DNA from 2 places in the Pseudomonas sp. MDT2-39-1 genome. Region 1 is predicted to be linked to the other one. Evidence: predicted binding sites of a transcription regulator. Region 1 holds the regulator's gene; the other holds the start of a gene.
The links. The regulator FliA, encoded in region 1, starts transcription of late flagellar genes. The targets are predictions, from matches to a motif close to CTAAAGTTTNNNNNNNNNNNGCCGNTAA.
Positions count from the first base shown of each region.

Region 2: the regulator FliA is predicted to act here: its motif matches at 2,667-2,694, upstream of ACYZTM_RS25375 (methyl-accepting chemotaxis protein).

Region 1 is NZ_CM142716.1:5,058,484-5,064,166, reverse strand. It holds gene ACYZTM_RS23695 (chemotaxis protein CheA) at 1-1,656, opposite strand, end outside; gene ACYZTM_RS23690 (protein phosphatase CheZ) at 1,710-2,498, opposite strand; gene ACYZTM_RS23685 (chemotaxis response regulator CheY) at 2,521-2,892, opposite strand; gene fliA (RNA polymerase sigma factor FliA) at 3,060-3,800, opposite strand; gene fleN (flagellar synthesis regulator FleN) at 3,797-4,627, opposite strand; gene flhF (flagellar biosynthesis protein FlhF) at 4,744-5,683, opposite strand, start outside.
Region 2 is NZ_CM142716.1:5,466,344-5,472,026, reverse strand. It holds gene ACYZTM_RS25380 (LysR family transcriptional regulator) at 1-782, shown strand, start outside; gene ACYZTM_RS25375 (methyl-accepting chemotaxis protein) at 943-2,625, opposite strand; gene ACYZTM_RS25370 (Na+/H+ antiporter family protein) at 2,851-4,167, opposite strand; partial or broken gene ACYZTM_RS25365 (methyl-accepting chemotaxis protein) at 4,578-5,683, shown strand, end outside.

The DNA.
Region 1 (5,683 bases):
ACCCGGGGCGAAGATCAGGTTGAAGCAATCGGATTCGCTGAGGCGGTCCGCTGCATCCTTGTCCATCAACCCTTTCTTCACGGCGATGCCGCGCAACACGTCAGCATCCATGCCTTTGCCGTCATCGGAGATGGACAGCAGGATGTGGTCGCCTTCCTGTTCAGCGGACAGGATCACCTTGCCACTGCGAGGCTTGCCCATCGCTTCGCGCTCGGCCGGCTCTTCGATACCGTGGTCGACCGAGTTGCGCACCAAGTGGACCAGCGGGTCGGCCAGGGCCTCAACGAGGTTCTTGTCGAGGTCGGTTTCTTCGCCGACCAGTTCCAGGTTGATCTCTTTCTTGAGCTGGCGTGCCAGGTCGCGAACGAGACGCGGGAAGCGCCCGAAAACTTTCTTGATCGGTTGCATCCGCGTCTTCATGACCGCGGTTTGCAGGTCGGCCGTGACCACGTCGAGGTTCGACACGGCCTTGGACATGGCTTCGTCGCCGCTGTTGAGGCCCAGACGGACCAAGCGGTTACGCACCAGTACCAACTCGCCAACCATGTTCATGATTTCGTCGAGACGCGCGGTATCGACCCGCACGGTGGTCTCGGCTTCGCTGGCCGGTTTTTCCGGTGGTGGAGCGGACGGTGTTCGGGCCGGAGCCGGTGCAGCAGCAACAGGCTTCGGCGCTTCGGCTTTAGGCTCGGGCGCTTTGGCGACGGGTTTCGGCGCAACAGCCTTGGCGGCTGGAGCAGCCACCGCAGTACCTGTGCCGACTTCAGTGAACTTGCCTTTGCCATGCAATTCGTCGAGCAGCGATTCGAACTCGTGATCGGAAATCAGATCACCGCCAGCCGCTTTAGCGGTTGGCGCAGCCGGAGCGGGTACGGAGGCAATGGCCGACTCCAGCGCATCCACCGCAAAGTTGCCTTTGCCGTGCAGTTGGTCGAGCAATGCTTCGAATTCGTCGTCGGTGATGTCGGAGCTGTCGCCTGCCGCTTTTGGGGCAGCCGGTGCAGCGGGCGCCGCCACCGCATCGACGGCGAACTGGCCTTTGCCGTGCAGTTGATCGAGCAACGACTCGAACTCGGCATCGGTGATTTCGTCGCTGGCCGCAGAATCAGCGCCAGCCACTGGAGCAACGGCCGGCGCTTCGGCTTGAGCCTTGACGGCGTTCAGCGAGTCCAGCAGTTGTTCGAATTCGTTATCGGTGATGTCACCCGATTCTTCAGCGGCAGGTGTTTCGACCACTTCAGCAACCGGTGCGGCTTCATCAGCCGTTTGCGGCTCGGCCAGACGGGCCAGTGCCGCGAGCAATTCAGGCGTGGCAGCCGTAATCGGGCTGCGTTCGCGAACTTCGGTGAACATGCTGTTCACCGCGTCCAGCGCTTCGAGAACCACGTCCATCAGTTCCGAGTCGACGCGACGTTCACCCTTGCGCAGGATGTCGAACACGTTCTCGGCGATGTGACAGCACTCCACCAGCTCGTTGAGCTGGAGGAAGCCGGCGCCCCCTTTTACAGTGTGAAAACCGCGAAAAATTGCATTGAGCAAGTCCGCATCATCCGGTCGGCTTTCAAGCTCGACCAGCTGTTCGGACAGTTGCTCTAGAATCTCGCCGGCCTCAACCAGGAAATCCTGAAGGATCTCTTCATCGGCGCCGAAGCTCATTAAGGGGGTGCTCCTGAGGTCTAAAAACCTAAAAAACCTAAAATGCTAAAACTCTAAAATCCTAGGCTGGATAACAAATCGTCCACATCGTCCTGACCGGACACAACGTCTTCTCTTTTATCGGCATGAATCTGCGGACCTTCACCCTGAGAGAGATGTTTTTGCGGATCTTTTTCAGCGAGCATCGCATCACGGTCATGTTCGATACCCGCAAAGCGGTCTACCTGACTGGCCATGAGCACGAGCTTGAGCAGGTTGCTTTCAACTTCGGTGACCAATTGGGTCACGCGCTTGATCACCTGACCGGTGAGGTCCTGGTAATCCTGGGCCAGCAGAATGTCGTTGAGGTTGCTCGACACCGTGCGATTGTCTTCGCTGCTGCGCGTCAGGAAACCGTCGACGCGCCGGGCCAGTTCGCGGAACTCTTCAGCCCCGACTTCGCGACGCATGAACCGCCCCCAATCCGCGCTCAACGCCTGGGCTTCTTCGCTCAGGCTGTTGACCAGCGGCGTGGAATTCTCCACCAGGTCCATGGTGCGGTTGGCAGCGGCCTCGGTCAGCTTGACCACATACCCCAGGCGCTCGGTGGCGTCCGTGATCTGCGACACTTCCTCGGCTTGCGGCATGTTCGGGTCAATCTGGAAATTGACGATCGCGCTATGCAGCTCGCGAGTGAGCTTGCCCACTTCCTGATACAGGCCGCGGTCACGGGTCTGATTGAGCTCATGGATAAGTTGCACAGCGTCGCCGAACCTGCCTTTTTCAAGGCTTTCGACCAGTTCGACCGCGTGTTTTTTCAGGGTCGATTCAAAATCGCCCAGTGAAGATTCTTTATGCTCCATAGCTCCCCCGTGGCGCAGTGGATCAACCGATGCGTTCGAAAATCTTCTCGATTTTTTCTTTCAACGCCTGGGCCGTGAATGGTTTGACCACATAGCCGTTAACACCGGCCTGGGCCGCTTCGATGATCTGCTCGCGCTTGGCTTCAGCGGTCACCATCAACACCGGTAGGTGCTTGAGCTTTTCATCGGCGCGCACGTGGCGCAGCAGATCGATACCGGTCATGCCAGGCATGTTCCAGTCCGTTACCAGAAAGTCGATGCTCCCGCTGTTGAGAACCGGAATGGCTGTAATGCCATCGTCGGCCTCGACCGTGTTGGTGAACCCAAGGTCACGCAACAGGTTTTTTATGATCCGCCGCATCGTTGAGAAGTCATCAACGATGAGGATTTTCATGTTCTTGTCCAATTCGACCTCCAAGCAGTCTTAAACGCGCCCAGCACCTGGACGCGCCATTTCAATCAATCCGGCAATGCACTCGATGTCTGTATGGAGCACAACAGATCGCGACCGGTGCAGTTCAACACCACACCGGCCTCGTTCGCAGTGTCCCCACACTGCCCTCAGCGCGCTCGCCACTCCCCCAAACGCCCCCGCAAACGGGCCGCGCACTGGCTGTGTAACTGGCTGACCCGAGACTCGCTGACCCCCAGGACCTCACCGATTTCCTTGAGGTTCAGCTCTTCGTCGTAGTACAGCGCCAACACCAGTCGCTCACGCTCCGGCAAATTGGCAATCGCGTCCGCCAGCGCTGCCTGGAAGCGTTCATCTTCCAGATCGCGTGACGGCTCCAGATGTGCACTCGCGCCATCCTCGTGCAGCCCTTCGTGTTCGCCGTCCTGCAACAGATCGTCGAAACTGAATAACCGGCTGCCCAGGGTGTCGTTCAAAATCCCGTAATAATCGTCGAGACTCAATTGGAGTTCGGCCGCAACCTCATGATCTTTAGCGTCACGACCGGTTTTAGCTTCAATCGAGCGAATGGCGTCGCTGACCATGCGGGTATTGCGGTGAACCGAACGTGGCGCCCAGTCCCCCTTGCGTACTTCATCGAGCATCGCGCCGCGGATTCGAATGCCCGCGTACGTCTCGAAACTCGCGCCTTTGCTGGCGTCATATTTGGTCGATACTTCAAGCAGGCCGATCATCCCGGCCTGGATCAGGTCTTCAACCTGAACACTGGCCGGCAGACGGGCCAGCAAGTGGTAAGCAATGCGTTTGACCAGTGGCGCGTAACGCTCGATCAGCTCGTACTGCGCGTCACGTGCCGACTTCTTGTAGAGGTTGTAACCGCTGGCTGTCATAACACCGGTCCTGCCGTTTGTTGCACGAGGCGCTCGACGAAAAACTCCAGGTGCCCACGCGGGTTGGCAGGCAACGGCCAGGTATCGACCTTCTGTGCAATGGCCTTGAACGCCAGGGAGCACTTGGAGCGCGGAAAGGCTTCATAGACGGCGCGCTGCTTCTGCACCGCTTTACGCACGCTTTCGTCATAAGGCACCGCGCCGACGTATTGTAAGGCGACGTCGAGGAAGCGGTCCGTGACCTTGGTCAACTTGGCGAACAGGTTGCGACCTTCCTGCGGGCTCTGGGCCATGTTGGCCAGGACGCGGAAGCGGTTCATGCCGTAATCGCGGTTCAGCAGTTTGATCAGCGCGTAGGCATCCGTGATCGAGGTCGGCTCGTCACACACCACCAGCAAGACTTCTTGCGCTGCGCGAACGAAACTGACTACCGAGTCACCAATACCCGCAGCGGTGTCGATCACCAAGACGTCGAGGTTGTCGCCGATATCGCTGAACGCCTGGATCAGGCCAGCGTGTTGAGCCGGGCTCAGATGAACCATGCTCTGCGTGCCGGACGCGGCCGGGACGATGCGAATACCGCCGGGGCCCTGCAACAGAACGTCGCGCAGCTCACAGCGGCCTTCGATCACGTCGGCCAGGGTACGTTTGGGTGTCAGCCCCAACAGGACGTCGACGTTCGCCAGCCCCAGATCAGCGTCCAGCAGCATGACGCGCCGGCCGAGCTCAGCTAGAGCCAGGGACAAGTTCACTGACACGTTAGTCTTCCCGACGCCACCTTTGCCGCCGGTCACCGCGATCACCTGTACGGGATGCATGCTGCCCATGTTATTTCTTTACCTTGTCTTGCATAGACGGAGGCCACATTACTGGCTGCGCGCTCATAAACTGAACAATGCATGGCAGACCATCGATGTAGGTACAAAAACTGTTCATTAGTACCTCAGCCAACCTGCTTGGTCGGGCTGTGGTAAATATCAGCGAACATGTCAGCCATGGCTTCTTCGCTGGGTTCTTCTTGCATTTGCACGCTTACGGCGCGACTGACCAACTGATGACGACGCGGCAGATGCAAATCATCCGGAATCCGCGGGCCATCGGTCAGGTAGGCCACCGGTAATTCATGACTGATGGCCAGGCTTAACACCTCGCCCAGGCATGCCGTTTCATCCAGTTTAGTCAGGATGCAGCCAGCGAGACCGCAGCGTTTGTAACTGTGATAAGCGGCCGTTAGGACCTGTTTCTGGCTGGTGGTTGCCAACACCAGATAATTTTTTGACTTGATGCCACGTCCGGCCAGGCTTTCGAGCTGCATGCGCAGTGCCGGATCGCTGGCCTGAAGACCCGCGGTATCGATCAGCACCACGCGTTTGCGCAGCAAGGGATCCAGCGCCTGCACCAGCGATTGCCCCGGATCGACGTGAGTTACCGACACGTTGAGGATCCGGCCCAGAGTCTTGAGTTGCTCCTGAGCACCAATACGGTAGCTGTCCATGCTCACCAGCGCGATGTTTTGCGCGCCATATTTCAGAACGTAGCGGGCCGCGAGCTTGGCCAGAGTGGTGGTCTTGCCCATGCCGGCAGGGCCGACCATGGCAATCACGCCGCCCTCTTCCAGTGGCTCGACTTCCGGTGTGGCGATCATCCGCGCCAAGTGCGCCAGCAACATACGCCAGGCCTGACGGGGTTCTTCAATGTCGGTAATCATCGCCAGCAAGTCGCGGGACAACGGGCCGGACAGGCCGATGCGTTGCAGGCGACGCCAGAGGTTGGCCTGGGCCGGACGGCTGCCTTGCAGCTGATTCCAGGCCAGGGAGCCGAGTTGCACTTCCATCAGTTCGCGCAGGCTGTTGAGTTCGAAACGCATCGAGTCGAATGCACGC
Region 2 (5,683 bases), 410 kb from region 1:
AATTGCTCTACCGCCACACCCGCGCCGTCACGCCCACCGAAGCGGGACGCATGCTCGGCCATCACGCGCGGCGGGTGCTGGTGCAACTGGAGGAAGCCGAACAGGCCTTGCAGGAACAGCAAAGCGAACCCAGCGGGCTGGTGCGGATCAACGCGCCGGTGGTCTTCGGGCAACGTCATCTGACGCCGTGGCTTGGGCAGTTGTGCGAGCGCTATCCGAAACTGCAACTGGATATCCAGCAAACCGACAGCTACGTCGACCCGTTGCAGGAAGGCGCCGACTTGCTGTTTCGCATCGGCCCGCTGCACGATTCGAGCATGCAGGCGCGGATCCTGGCGCCGCACCGGTTTCAAGTCGCCGCCAGCCCGGACTACCTCGAACGCCATGGCACACCGCAACATCCCAAAGAGTTGGCGGCGCATCAATGCCTGGCCTACAAAGGCGTGGCCGGGCAGCAGCGCTGGTTTTTCCGCAAGGACCAGCAAGACTGGACGCCCTGTTCAGTTAAAGGGCCGATCACCGGCAACCACGCAGACACACTCACTCAAGCGGCCGAACAAGGCCTGGGGCTGGTGATGTTTCCGTCGTGGCTGATTGGTGAGGCGGTGCGCAACGGCACGCTGGTGCCGGTGCTTGGCGACTATCAGGTGTCCAACAGCCTTGAGCCGCAACAGATTGCGGTGCTGTGGCCGGGTAGCCGACGGTTGTCGGTGAAGGTGCGGACGGTGATTGATTTCTTCGTCGAATGCTTTGGCACGGTGCCTTACTGGGACAGACCCTGACAACACATACCCCTGTGGGAGCGAACCTGCTCGCGAAAGCGATGGTCAGACCGCGAAGTTGTATACGAATTGCTTCCTGTAGGAGCCAGGCTTGCCGGCGAAGGCGGCCTCAAGAACGCCTTCGCCGGCAAGCCTGGCTCCTACAGTTAGTCGATGACCATCAGATACGGAACTGTCCGACCAGTTTGCCCAGGCGCTGACCGAGGTCGGCGAGGCTGCGTGAGGTTTGGGCGCCGAGTTGGGTTTCGTCGGCGACGTTGTCCACCGCCACGGCAATCTGATGCACGCTGCGGTTGATCTCTTCGGCCACGGCAGTCTGCTCTTCCGCCGCGCTGGCGATTTGCGCGTTCATCGAGTTGATGGTGCCGATCAACTGGGCCATGGTGTCCAGCGATGCACCGGCCTCATTGGCCTGGGCCGACGTGCCATCGCCCGCCTCGCTGGAACGACGCATCGCTTCCACCGCCGATTGGGTCCCGGCCTGCAAGCGGTCGATCATGCCCTGGATTTCCTGAGTACTGATCTGCGTGCGACTGGCCAGCGCCCGCACCTCGTCAGCCACCACCGCAAAACCGCGACCCGCTTCACCGGCGCGCGCGGCTTCAATGGCGGCGTTCAGCGCCAACAGGTTCGTCTGTTCGGCAATCGAACGGATCACCCCCAGCACGCTGACAATCGACGACACGTCTTTTTGCAGGCTGTCGAGGGACACGCCGCTGCTGCGAATGTCGTCCACCAACGCATGAATCTTCACGATGCTGCCGGCCACCACACGCTTGGCGGCCTGGCCTTCTTCGTCGGTTTGCTGGGCAGCCACCGCCGCGTTTTGTGCGCTTTTCGCCACTTCCTGGGCCGCCGCCGACATTTCGTTGATCGCCGTGGCGACCTGATCGGTCTCGTGACGCTGACGCTCCATGGCCTGATCCGAGCGCTGGGCCTGATCGGAAACCTGATTCACCAGGCCGGTCAGTTGCGAGGTCATTTCAGTGATTTGACCCACCAGGCTGTGGATCTTGTCGACGAAGCGGTTGAACGAGCCGGCCAGTTCGCCGAGTTCGTCCTGGCTGGTGATGGTCAGACGACGGGTCAGGTCGCCCTCGCCCGCCGCGATGTCATCGAGGTTGGCTTTCATCAGATTCAGCGGACGCAGAATGGTATTGGCCAGCAACTGCCCGACCGCCGCGATCACCAGCAACATGACCACCGCGAGGCCGGCGATGGTCAGCACCACGCCTTCCATCCGCTCCTGCACCTTGGCCTCGACCAGCGCGACTTGCGCTTCGATACCGTCGAGGTTCACCGACGTACCGACCGCCATGTCCCACTTCGACAAGTATTCGGTGTAGCCCAGTTTTGGCACCAGCACTTGGGTGTTGCCGGGCAGTGGCGAGCTGTATTGCAGGTAGTGAGTGCCGTCTTTGGCGACTTTGACCAGGTCGCGGTTGACGTAGACGCCGTTCGGGTCACGGTTGTCCTTGAAGCTTTGGCCCACGCCTTCCGGGCTGTTGGCCTTGAACAGGCGCACGGTGTTGGAGTCGTAGCCGAAGAAGTAGCCGTCCTTGCCGTAGGTGATGCTCGACAGCAGCTTGATCACCTGCGCCCGCGCCGCGTCATCGCCAGGGGCGGCCGCTTCGTAGAGCGGTTTGATCGTGGTCATAGCCACGGCGACGTAACTTTGCAGGGTGGCCTTGGCATCACTGAGCAGGCGCTGGCGGGTTTCCTCGACTTCCTTGCGGGCCTGCTCCTGCAGAATGAACAGCGTGGTCAGGCTGATGACCAGCGCAAAGAGCAACACCGGGAGGACGGCAAGGGACAGGACTTTAGCCTTCAGGCTCATGCGCATGACGGTTCACTCTTTTGATTTTGTTGGCGTGGTTAATGGCTTTAACGGCACGCCGGATCAAAAGTTGAATCCTGGGGCACTACAATCCCCCTGTGGGAGCGGGCCTTTGTGGTGAGGGGATTTATCCCCGTTGGGCTGCGAAGCAGTCCCCATTTTTGGGGCCGCTTCGCGACCCAACGGGGATAAATCCCCTCGCCACAGGTCGCTCCCACAGGGGATAGGGGGTTACAGGACCATCGCCGCGACCCAGCCGAACGCCAGCAGCGGCAGGTTGTAGTGCAGGAAGGTCGGGACCACGGTGTCCCAGATGTGGTGATGCTGGCCGTCGATGTTCAGGCCGGAGGTCGGCCCCAGCGTCGAATCCGAGGCCGGCGAACCGGCGTCACCCAGGGCGCCAGCCGTGCCGACGATGCACACGATTGCGATCGGGCTGAAACCCAGCTGAACGCACAACGGCACGAAAATCGCCGCCAGGATCGGCACGGTGGAAAACGACGAGCCGATGCCCATGGTCACCAGCAGGCCGACCAGCAACATCAACAGCGCGCCGATACCTTTGCTGTGGCCGATCCACGACGCCGACGCTTCCACCAGCGTTTGCACCTGACCGGTGGCTTTCATCACTTCGGCGAAACCCGAGGCGGCGATCATGATGAAGCCGATCATCGCCATCATCTTCATGCCTTCGGTGAACAGGTCGTCGGTGTCGCGCCACTTCACAATGCCCGACACCGAGAAGATCAGGAAACCCGCCAGCGCGCCAATGATCATCGAGTCCAGCAACAGCTGAATGATGAACGCCGCCGCGATGGCCACACCGGCGACCATCAGGCTCAGCGGGTTGTACTCCACCGCGACTTGCTCGACTTTTTCGATTTTGTCCAGGTCGTAGACGCGTTTCTTGCGGTAGCTGATAAATGCTGCCGCGAGGCCGACGACCATGCCCAGTGCCGGAATGCCCATGGCATGGGTGACGTTGATGCCACTGATATCCACGCCGCTGCGGGCAACGTTGGCCAGCAGGATTTCATTTAGGAATATGTTGCCGAAGCCCACCGGCAGGAACATGTACGGCGTGATCAGACCGAACGTCATGACGCAGGCGATCAAGCGGCGATCCAGTTGCAGTTTGGTCAGCACATATAAAAGCGGCGGCACCAACAGCGGAATAAAGGCGATATGTATCGGCAGGAGGTTCTGCGAAGCGATGGCCACCACCCAGAGCAAACCGATCAGCAGCCACTTGACCTGACGGCCACCGCTGGCGTGTTGGCGATCAACCATCAGCAGGGCTTTGTCCGCCAGGGCATGGGCCAGGCCGGACTTGGCAATCGCCACGGCGAACGCGCCGAGCAAGGCGTAAGACAATGCGACCGTCGCACCGCCACCGAGGCCGCTGTTGAAGGCTTTAAGGGTGGCGTCGATGCCCAGGCCACCGGTCAAACCGCCGACCAGGGCGCCGACAATCAGCGCGATCACTACGTGCACGCGGGACAGGCTGAGGACCAGCATGACGCCGACCGCGGCAATTACAGCATTAATCATCGTTACCTCAAGGCAAGCGAAATGAGCTCAGCCGGCAGTCTGCGAAGAGCCGCCAGCGGAGTGGAGATTGGGTTTTATTAGAGGGCGCGCACTGTGCCGCAGAGTTGGCCCGGTGTCAAAGCGCATGGGCCAACCGATTCTTGACGGACCATCAGATCCCTGTGGCGAGGGGATTTAGCGAAACGTCGCACCGCCCCGTTGGGTCGCGAAGCGGCCCCCTGCATTCCGTCAGCCACACCGAGTTGTCAGGTTTGGCGACTGCTTCGCAGCCGAACGGGGATAAATCCCCTCGCCACAAAGGCAGCCGATCAACGGAGTTCATAATTCAGGAACCGCCATAAAGAAAGCCAATTCGCAGCCGTTACAGTGCAAAGTCTCAGATAAATATCGAATAAGGACGTCTCTCCATGTCGCTCAGACAACTTTCCATCCAATGGAAAATTACCCTGCTGGCCGGGCTGTGCCTGGCGGGCATTGTGACCCTGCTGGTGGGTCTTTCGCTGTATCGCATGGAGCACAGCTCCGAGATGGTGAAAGCCTCGAGCATGGAGATGCTGACCGAAGCCGCTCAGGCCCGGATCGAATCCCAGGGTGAAAACCAGGCGCTGGTGATTCGCCAGCAGTTCATGGACGCCTATCAATATGGCCACGGCTTTTCGCGTCAGGTGCTGTTCCTGCGCGAGCAGGCGGAAAAGCGCTTTCTGGATGCCTTCGACCTGCGCGAAGACCTGACCCGTCAGGTCAAGTCGGTGCTGCAAGCCAACCCGGAATTGCTCGGCCTGTCGCTGGTGTTCGAAGCCAACGCGCTGGACGGCAAGGACGATCTGTTCGCCGGTCAGGCCGAGCTGGGCAGCAACGACAAGGGCCGTTTTGCCCTGTACTGGTCGCAACCTGTGCCTGGTAAAGTGACCTCCATGGCGCTGCCGGAAAGCGACATGGCCGACACCAACGCCGGCCCCAGCGGCGAGCCGGCCAACGCCTGGTTCACCTGCCCGCGCACCACACTCAAGCCGTGCGTGATCGAACCGTACTTCTATGTGATCGATGGCCAGAACGTGCTGATGACCAGCATCGTGTTCCCGCTGATGGTCAACGGCAAAGTCATCGCCTCGCTGTCGGTAGACATCAACCTCAACAGCCTGCAGGCCATGAGTCAGGGGGCGAGCAAAAAGCTCTATGACGGCCAGACCAGCGTCAGCATCATCAGCCCGGTCGGCTTGCTGGCCGGTTACAGCCGGGATGCCAACAAACTCAGCCAGCGCCTGGACGCCGTGGACAAGACCAACGGTGCCGAGCTGATTCGCATGCTCGCGGCCAGCAGCAAAACCGAAAGCCTGCACAGCAATCAGCAACTGAAAGTGCTGTCACCGTTCCAGCCGATTCCTGGGGGAAAATCCTGGGGCGTGTTGCTCGACGTGCCGGAAAAAGTCCTGGTCGGCCCTGCCGAAGCCCTGAAAAACCAACTCGATGACAGCAACCGGTCCGGCACCCTGGTTGAACTCGGCCTCGGCGT